DNA from 3 places in the Streptomyces sp. BJ20 genome. Region 3 is predicted to be linked to each of the others. Evidence: riboswitches for the same ligand, from Rfam matches in the RefSeq annotation. Region 3 holds a riboswitch; each other region holds the start of a gene.

Region 1 (3,201 bases), 5.8 Mb from region 3:
GCGCGCGTCGGACAGCGCGTCGTCCCACTCCTGGGCGCCCGGATGCCCCTTGGCGAGGTCGGCCGCATGGGCCGCGATCTTGTAGGTGATCACGCCGGTCTTCACGTCGTCCCGGTTGGGCAGCCCCAGGTGCTCCTTCGGCGTGACGTAGCAGAGCATGGCCGTGCCCCACCAGGCGATCATCGCTGCGCCGATGCCCGAGGTGATGTGGTCGTACGCGGGCGCGACGTCCGTCGTGAGCGGGCCGAGCGTGTAGAACGGCGCCTCCTCGCAGATCTCCTGCTGGAGGTCGATGTTCTCCTTGATCTTGTGCATCGGGACGTGTCCCGGGCCCTCGATCATGGTCTGCACGTCGTGCCGCTTGGCGATCCGGTTCAGTTCGCCCAGCGTGCGCAGCTCCGCGAACTGCGCCTCGTCGTTGGCGTCCGCGATGGACCCCGGCCGCAGACCGTCGCCGAGCGAGTACGTCACGTCGTACGCGGCGAGGATCTCGCACAGCTCCTCGAAGTGCTCGTACAGGAACGACTCCTTGTGGTGCGCCAGGCACCACGCCGCCATGATCGACCCGCCGCGCGAGACGATGCCCGTCTTGCGGTTGGCGGTGAGCGGCACGTACGCGAGCCGGACGCCCGCGTGGACCGTCATGTAGTCCACGCCCTGCTCGGCCTGCTCGATGACCGTGTCCTTGTAGATCTCCCAGGTCAGCTCCTCGGCCTTGCCGTCGACCTTCTCCAGCGCCTGGTAGAGCGGCACGGTGCCGATGGGGACGGGGGAGTTGCGCAGGACCCACTCGCGGGTGGTGTGGATGTTGCGGCCGGTGGAGAGGTCCATGACCGTGTCGGCGCCCCAGCGGGTCGCCCAGGTCATCTTCTCCACCTCCTCCTCGATGGAGGACGTGACCGCCGAGTTGCCGATGTTGGCGTTGACCTTCACCAGGAACCGCTTGCCGATGATCATCGGCTCGCTCTCCGGGTGGTTGACGTTGGCCGGCAGCACCGCGCGGCCCGCCGCGATCTCCTCGCGGACCACCTCGGGGGAGACGTTCTCCCGGATCGCCACGAATTCCATCTCGGGCGTGATCTCGCCCCGGCGCGCGTACGCGAGCTGCGTGACGGCCTTCCCCTCACGGCCCCGGCGCGGCAGTCGCGGCCGGCCGGGGAAGACCGCGTCGAGGTTGCGCAGTCCCCCGCGCGGCGAGGTGTGCTTGATCCCGTCGTCCTCAGGACGGACGGGACGGCCCGAGTACTCCTCGGTGTCGCCGCGGGCGACGATCCAGTTCTCGCGCAGCGGGGCCAGTCCCCGGCGGACGTCGGTGTCGACGAGTGGATCGGTGTACGGGCCCGATGTGTCGTACAGAGTGACCGACTGCCCGTTGGTGAGGTGCACCTGACGGACCGGCACCCGCAGGCCGGGGCGGCTGCCCTCGACGTACGCCTTGTGCCAGCCGATGGACTTCCCGGCCTCCGCGGCCTCCGACGTCTCGGTCGGGTTCTGCGTGGAGGCAGGCGTGCGTGTGTCCTTGTTGGTCATGAGACCTACTCCCTACGCCGGCATTACCCGGTAACAGGTTCGGCGGTCGACGCAGCGGCTTCCGTCTGCCGACGCCCCGTGTGAAACATCACCCGCTGTCGGTGATGTTTCACGTGGAACATCGCTGGGACGGAGGTCAGCGCCCTCTCAGCCCGGTGCTCCGAGCTCCCGCGTGTACAAAAGGTGCCTCCACGCTAGCGTCATTTCTGGCGCGCTGAACAGAGGGCCCCCTTCCTTCTTGCGATGATCGGTCGGTGACCTCGAACTCTCCGCCTCCGTTCCCGCCGTCCGAGCCACCGCACGGTGCCGACGCCCAGCCCGGGCACGGCCCCGGGCAGTGGCATGGGCACGGTCCCGGGCCGGGACGCACGGGATCGCACGAACACACCGGTTCGCACCGGGGCTCGGCCACGCCAGGGACGCCGGGTGACACCCCGCCCACGACGACGGGGCACGACCATGGGCGCGGCCACGGTCATGCTCCGGTCCCCAGCCACGGGCACAGCCACAGTCACGGTCCGGCCGCCCCCGTCTCCCGCCATCTCCGCAAGGTCATCGCCGCGGTCCTCATCCCCTTCACCGCGGCGGTCCTCGTCGGCCTGGCCGTGCTGTGGCCGGGCGGCGCTCCCGCCCACGAACGCACCGGCGTCGGCTTCGACCGGCAGACGCAGCAGGGCACGGTCACCGAGGTGGTCGCGGTGGACTGCGCCTCCGCGAACCCTTCGGCCGGCGTCCCGACCGGTGACACCTCCACCGCCGAAGGGTCCTCGGCCCAGCAGCAGGCGAACGGCACCTGCAAGAAGGCGACGATCCGGGTCGACACCGGCAAGGACAAGGGCCGGACGTTCACCGAGATCGTGCAGCCGGACCAGTCGCGGCAGCTGAGCCAGGGCCAGGGGGTCGTCGTCGCCTACGAGCCCTCGGCGCCGGAGGACCTCCAGTACTCGGTCGCCGATGTGAACCGCCGCTTCCCGCTGGCACTGCTGGCCGGTGTCTTCGCGCTCGCCGTGGTGGCCGTGGGCCGGCTGCGGGGCGTGATGGCGCTGGTCGCGCTGGCGGTCAGCTTCCTGGTGCTCAACTTCTTCATCCTGCCGGCGATCCTGCAGGGCTCGAACCCGCTGGTCGTGGCGGTCGTGGGAGCGAGCCTGATCATGCTGCTCGCGCTGTACCTCTGTCACGGGCTGTCGGCCCGCACCTCGGTGGCGGTGCTCGGCACCCTGGTCTCGCTGCTGCTGATCGGCATCCTGGGATCGGTGTTCATCGACTGGTCGGCCCTTACCGGCAACACCGACGACAACACCGGCCTGATCCACGGTCTCTATCCCGACATCGACATGAGCGGCCTGTTGCTCGCGGGTGTCATCATCGGCTCGCTCGGCGTCCTGGACGACGTGACGGTCACCCAGACGTCGGCCGTGTGGGAACTGCACGAGGCCAACCCGACGATGGGCCGCCGCGCGCTGTACCGCGCGGGCATCCGCATCGGCCGCGACCACATCGCGTCCGTGGTCAACACCCTCGTCCTCGCCTACGCGGGCGCCGCGCTGCCGCTGCTGCTGCTGTTCTCCGTGGCGCAGAGCGGTGTGGGAACGGTCGCCAACAGCGAACTGGTCGCGGAGGAGATCGTGCGCACGCTGATCGGCTCGATCGGCCTGGTGGCCTCGGTACCGG
Region 2 (3,201 bases), 4.1 Mb from region 3:
GTGCGGGCGGGCCCGGGCCGCGCGCCGTCCGTCGCCTGCGGGTCCGTGGGGGCTGGGCGCGCGGTTGACCGCGTCCCTCAGGGAAGGGCCACCGCGTCCCTGAGGGGTTACGGGTCGTCGGTCAGACCGCGAGGGCCTGGGCCCTGCGCTTCACCTCCGTGCCGCGGTTCTCCGCGAGGGCCTGCGCGGGGGTGCCCGGCAGGCTGGGGTCGGGGGTGAAGAGCCACTCCAGCATTTCCTCGACCGTGAAGCCGTCGTCCCGCAGGAGCGTCAGGGTCCCGGTCAGGCCCTTGACGACCTTGTCCCCGTCGATGAAGGCGGCGGGGACGTGCAGCGCGCGGTTCTCACCGCGGCGCACGGCGATGAGCTGGCCCTCCTTGACCAGCTGCCGGACGCGCGTCACCTCGACGCCGAGCTTCTCGGCGATGTCGGGGAGGGTGAGCCAGGCGGGGACGAGAGCATCGATCTTTGCGTCAATCTCGGTCACGGGACAAGCCTGCCACCTGCCACCGACAGTCGGAAGTCAGCCCCGTCCCAGCGCGCGGGCGAGTCGGTCAGACCGTCGCCGACTTCAGCGGCCGCGCCGGGTCCGCCACCCGCTCCGGATCCAGTGCGACGCCCGACTCGATCAGCCGCCGCCCCTGCGCCAGGTCCCGGGGCCGCCCCACCGCGAGCAGCGCGGCCAGCCGGTCCCCGCGCAGCCAGCACACGCTCCACGCCGGGTCGGCCGGGTCGCCGCGCCACACCGTGCGGTCGGCGTCCGCGTGGTGACCGGCGTACTGCACGAACCGCCCGAACTGCTCGGACCAGAAGTACGGCACCGGGTCGTACACCTCGCGGCCCTGGGCCCCGCCGACGATGTTCGCGGCGACCGTACGCGGCCCCTGGAGGGCGTTGTCCCAGTGATGGACGAGGAGGCGCTCGCCGTAGCGGGCGGACGGGAAGGACGCGCAGTCGCCGACGGCGTACACGTCGGGCAGGGAGGTCGCCAGGTGCGCGTCGGCGACGACCTCGCCGTGCGCGCCGAGGGCGATCCCGGACCCGGCCAGCCAGGCGGTGGCGGGACGGGCGCCGATGCCGACGACGACCGCGCCGGCGGGCAGCCTGGTGCCGTCGTCGAGGAGCACGGCGCCGGGCTCGACGCGCGCCACGCGCGCGTGGGTGCGCAGCGTGACGCCGGCCTCCGCGTACCAGGCGGTCATCGGCTCGGCCACCTCCGCGGGCAGCACGCCCGCCAGCGGCCGTTCCTCGGCCTCCACGACGGTGACCGCGCAGCCCGCCTCCCGGGCGGCCGTGGCGAACTCCGCGCCGATCCAGCCGGCGCCGACGACCACGATGTCGTGCCGGGCGGCGAGCACCGGCCGCAGCCGTTCGGCGTCGTCCAGGGTGCGCAGCAGGTGCACGCCGGGCACGCCCTCCGCGCCGGGCAGCCGCAGCGGTTCCGCGCCGGTGGCGATCACCAGCACGTCGTACGGGACGGGTCCGGCCTCGGTGTCCAGTGCGTGGTCGCCGGGGCGCAGGCCGGTCACCTCGCAGCCCAGCCGCAGCTCGACCCCGAGCTCCTCGAAGTCCACGTCGAAGGCGGAGCTCTCGGCGGTGCCCAGCAGCACCGCCTTGGACAACGGCGGCCGGTCGTACGGCTGGTGGGGCTCCGCGCCGATCAGCGTCACTTCGCCGGCGAAGCCCCGCTCCCGCAGCGCCGCCGCGGTCTGCACGCCCGCCATGCCCGCGCCCGCCACCACGACCCGGCGCGGCGCGGCCCCTCCCGGTTCCTGCGTCTGCTCGCTCACCCGCTCACCATAGACACCCGTGCCCGCCACGCCGGACCGCTGCCGCGCGGGGTCCCTTACGGGTGCGGCTCGGCGCGGGCTAGGGTGGCTCGCGTACACGCACTCGCGGGAGCCCGGACGCACCGGGCTGAGAGGGAGGCTGGCGGCCTCCGACCGTACGAACCTGATCCGGGTCATGCCGGCGAAGGGAGGAGACGCCCATGTCGCCCACGCGTACCGCAGACGTCCTCGTCGTCGGGGGCGGGATCATCGGTCTGGTGACGGCCTGGCGGGCCGCGCAGGCCGGTCTCGCGACGACGGTCGTGGACCCCGATCCGGGAGGGGGCGCCGCCCGGGTGGCGGCCGGGATGCTGGCCGCCGTCACCGAGCTGCACCACGGCGAGCAGATGCTGCTCGGCCTCAACCTGGCCTCGGCGCGCCGCTACCCCGAATTCGCGGCCGAGCTGTCCGACTGCACCGGCCAGGACCTCGGCTACCGCCGCTGCGGCACCCTCGCCGTGGCGCTGGACGCCGACGACCGCGCTCATCTGCGCGAACTGCACGCCCTGCACGAGCGTTCCGGACTGGACTCGCAGTGGCTGACCGGGCGGGAGTGCCGGCGCCTGGAGCCGATGCTCGCGCCAAGTGTGCGCGGCGGGCTGCGGGTGGACGGCGACCACCAGATCGACCCGCGCCGGCTGGCGTCCGCGCTGCTCACCGCCTGCGAGCGGGCCGGCGTCACGCTCCACCGCGCCTGGGCGGAGCGGCTCGTCGTCACCGGCGACCGTGCGACCGGCGTGGTCACGGCGGACGGCGGAGAGCTGGGCGCGGGCCAGGTGGTGCTGGCGGGCGGCAGCTGGAGCGGGCGGCTGGCGGGCGTCCCCGCGGAGGTGCTGCCTCCGGTGCGTCCGGTGAAGGGGCAGGTGCTGCGGCTGACCATGCCGGACCGTCCCGGGCCGTTCCTGAGCCGCACGGTGCGGGCGGTGGTGCGCGGCAGCCACGTCTACCTGGTGCCGCGCGAGAGCGGCGAGCTGGTGATCGGCGCGACCAGCGAGGAGATGGGCTGGGACACCACGGTCACCGCGGGCGGTGTCTACGAGCTGCTGCGCGACGCCCACGAACTGGTGCCCGGCCTCACCGAGCTGCCACTCAACGAGACGCTCGCGGGACTGCGCCCCAGCTCACCCGACAACGCGCCGCTGCTCGGCCCGACCCGCCTCGACGGGCTGCTGCTGGCCACCGGGCACCACCGCAACGGCGTGCTGCTGACGCCCGTCACCGGCGACGCCATGGCGCGGGTGCTGACCGGCGGCGAGCTGCCCGACGAGGCCCTCCCGTTCACCCCGCGGCGCTTCGGCGCCCCCGTCCTCGCGGAGCAGTCCGTATGAACGCCCCGGTCACCACGGTCACCGTCACCGTCAACGGCGAGCCC
Region 3 (3,201 bases):
ACCAACGCCGACAGGTGTGGCAGCCGACACCCGCAGCTCACCCATCCGGATCTGCGACACTGGTACAGCCATGCCTAAGCCCGGAGAACTTACATTCGTCGCGCCGCGCGGAGTCAAGAAGCCGCCGCGGCATCTTGCCGATCTCACGCCTGCCGAGCGCAAGGAGGCGGTTGTCGCGGTCGGTGAGAAGCCGTTCCGTGCCAAGCAGCTCTCGCAGCACTACTTCGCGCGGTACGCGCACGATCCGGAGCAGTGGACCGACATCCCCGCCGGTTCGCGCGGCAAGCTGCAGGAAGCGCTGCTTCCCGAGCTGATGAGCGTCGTGCGGCACCTGTCCACCGACCAGGGGACGACCCGCAAGACGCTGTGGAAGCTGTTCGACGGGACGCTCGTCGAGTCCGTGCTGATGCGGTACCCGGACCGGGTCACCATGTGCATCAGCTCGCAGGCCGGCTGCGGCATGAACTGCCCGTTCTGCGCGACCGGGCAGGCGGGGCTGGACCGGAACCTGTCCACCGCCGAGATCGTGCACCAGATCGTCGACGGCATGCGGGCGCTCCGCGAGGGCGAGGTTCCCGGCGGGCCCGCGCGGCTCAGCAACATCGTGTTCATGGGCATGGGCGAGCCCCTCGCCAACTACAACCGCGTCGTCGGCGCCATCCGCCGCCTCACCGACCCCGAGCCCGACGGCCTCGGCCTGTCGCAGCGCGGGATCACCGTGTCGACGGTGGGGCTCGTCCCGGCCATCCACCGGTTCTCCGACGAGGGCTTCAAATGCCGGCTGGCGATCTCGCTGCACGCCCCCGACGACGAGCTCCGCGACACCCTCGTCCCCGTGAACACGCGGTGGAAGGTGCGCGAGGTGCTCGACGCCGGGTTCGAGTACGCGGCGAAGTCCGGGCGCCGGCTGTCCATCGAGTACGCGCTGATCCGGGACATCAACGACCAGGCGTGGCGCGGTGACCGGCTCGGGCGGCTGCTCAAGGGGCGTCCCGTGCACGTCAACCTCATCCCGCTCAACCCGACGCCCGGCTCCAAGTGGACCGCGTCGCGGCCCGAGGACGAGAAGGCGTTCGTCGAGGCGATCGCCGCGCACGGTGTGCCGGTGACGATCCGGGACACCCGTGGTCAGGAGATCGACGGGGCGTGTGGTCAGCTCGCCGCCACCGAGCGGTAGTCTGACCGGCGTCAACACATCTGCATATTCCGACAGGGGAGCGCCACAGCGCTGAGAGTGCGGCACCGGCCGCAGACCCTCCGAACCTGGCCCAGGTCATTCTGGGTAGGGAGATCGGTCATCACTCGAGCTGTTGCGCCCTGCCCGGGCCCCGACCGGGGATCCCGGGCAGGGCCGCGTCTCTTCCTGGTCACTCCAGGAGGAATCAAGTGGGCATCACCAAGAAGGTCACCGTCCTGGCCGTCGGGCTGGGGCTCGTCACGCTGTCCGCCTGCGGGTCGTCCGGCGGGGACGGCGGCGGCAGCGGCGAGGGCTCCAAGACGGTGACCCTCGTCAGTCACAACTCGTGGGCCGTGTCCGAGGACGTCGTCGCCGCCTTCGAGAAGCAGTCCGGTTACAAGCTCAAGGTCCTTGAGGACGGCGACGCCGGGCAGGCCGTGAACAAGGCGATCCTGACCAAGGACAACCCCCAGGGCGACGTCTTCTTCGGCGTCGACAACACCCTGCTGTCCCGCGCCCTCGACAACGGCCTCTTCCAGTCCTACGAAGCCAAGGGCTCCGACCTGATCCTGCCCGAGTACCGGGTCGACGAGGAAGAGCACCGGGTCACCCCCGTCGACACCGGTGACGTCTGCGTCAACTACGACAAGGCGTGGTTCGAGAAGAAGAAGCTGACCCCGCCCGAATCCCTCGACGACCTCGTCAAGCCCGCCTACAAGGATCTCCTCGTCGTCGAGAACGCCGCCACCTCCTCGCCCGGTCTCGGCTTCCTGCTCGGCACCGTCGCCGAGTACGGGGACGACGGTTGGGAGAGCTACTGGGGGAAGCTCAAGGACAACGGCGTCAAGGTCGTCGACGGCTGGGAGCAGGCGTACAACGAGGAGTTCTCCGGCTCGGCCGGCGGCAAGAAGGCCAAGGCCGACCGCCCGCTCGTCGTGTCGTACGCCTCCTCGCCGCCCGCCGAGGTGATCTACGCCGACCCGCGGCCCGACACGGCGCCCACCGGCGTCGCCGAGGGCACCTGCTTCCGGCAGGTGGAGTACGCGGGCCTGCTGAACAACGCCGAGAACCCCGAGGGTGGCAAGGCGCTGCTGGACTTCATGGTCGGCGAGACCTTCCAGGAGGACATGCCGCTCAACATGTTCGTCTACCCGGTGCGTGAGGGCGCCCAGGTGCCGGAGGAGTTCGTGAAGTTCGGGCCGCAGGCGAAGGAGCCGCGGACCATGGACCCGGCGAAGATCGCCGAGAACCGTGACCAGTGGGTCAAGTCGTGGACCTCGCTCGTACTGAAGTGACCCCGCCCGACGTGAGCCCGCCCGAGGCGAGCCCGGGCCGCCCCGGCTGGTGGCGCCGGAACGCGGCCCGGCTCGGCCTCATGGCCGTGCCGGCCGCGTTCTTCGCCGTCTTCTTCGCCTATCCGGTCGCCGCGATCGTCGCCCGGGGGCTGAAGGCCGACGGCGGCTGGCAGCCCGGGCGGATCGTGGACGTGCTCGCGCAGTCCGACATCCGCCAGGTGCTGTGGTTCACCACCTGGCAGGCGCTCCTCTCCACGGCCCTCACCCTGGTGATCGCCCTGCCCGGCGCCTACGCCCTGGCCCGCTTCGACTTCCCCGGCAGACAGGTGCTGCGCGCGGTGATCACCGTGCCCTTCGTGCTGCCGACGGTCGTCGTCGGCACGGCGTTCATGGCGCTCGTCGGGCGCGGCGGGCTGCTGGACGAGCTGTGGGGCGTGCGCCTGGACACCACGGTCTGGGCGATCCTCCTCGCCCATGTCTTCTTCAACTACGCCGTCGTCGTCCGTACCGTGGGCGGGCTGTGGGCGCAGCTCGACCCGCGGCAGGAGGAGGCCGCGCAGATGCTCGGCGCCTCCCGCCTCACCGCCTGGCGGACCGTGACCCTCCCGGCGCTCGCGCCCGCCGTGGCCGCCGCCGCGCTGATGGTCTTCCTCTTCACCTTCACGTCGTTCGGCGTGGTGCAGATCCTCGGCGGACCCGCCTTCTCCACCCTGGAGGTGGAGATCTACC

What was found. Region 3 has a riboswitch for thiamine pyrophosphate ahead of MTR79_RS07505 (thiamine ABC transporter substrate-binding protein). Riboswitches for the same ligand answer to the same signal wherever they lie in the genome.
Region 1: it holds a riboswitch for thiamine pyrophosphate, as region 3 does, so the genes downstream of both, thiC (phosphomethylpyrimidine synthase ThiC) here and MTR79_RS07505 (thiamine ABC transporter substrate-binding protein) in region 3, are expected to answer to the same signal.
Region 2: it holds a riboswitch for thiamine pyrophosphate, as region 3 does, so the genes downstream of both, thiO (glycine oxidase ThiO) here and MTR79_RS07505 (thiamine ABC transporter substrate-binding protein) in region 3, are expected to answer to the same signal.

Annotation. Positions count from the first base shown of each region.
Region 1 is NZ_CP094918.1:7,347,477-7,350,677, forward strand. Features, by position in the region: gene thiC (phosphomethylpyrimidine synthase ThiC) at 1-1,530, opposite strand, end outside; TPP riboswitch at 1,523-1,712, opposite strand; gene MTR79_RS33130 (YibE/F family protein) at 1,785-3,201, shown strand, end outside.
Region 2 is NZ_CP094918.1:5,646,468-5,649,668, forward strand. Features, by position in the region: gene MTR79_RS25525 (Rv2175c family DNA-binding protein) at 122-487, opposite strand; gene MTR79_RS25530 (FAD-dependent oxidoreductase) at 555-1,790, opposite strand; TPP riboswitch at 1,886-1,996, shown strand; gene thiO (glycine oxidase ThiO) at 1,991-3,157, shown strand; gene thiS (sulfur carrier protein ThiS) at 3,154-3,201, shown strand, end outside.
Region 3 is NZ_CP094918.1:1,589,948-1,593,148, forward strand. Features, by position in the region: gene rlmN (23S rRNA (adenine(2503)-C(2))-methyltransferase RlmN) at 71-1,177, shown strand; TPP riboswitch at 1,202-1,307, shown strand; gene MTR79_RS07505 (thiamine ABC transporter substrate-binding protein) at 1,387-2,472, shown strand; gene MTR79_RS07510 (iron ABC transporter permease) at 2,553-3,201, shown strand, end outside.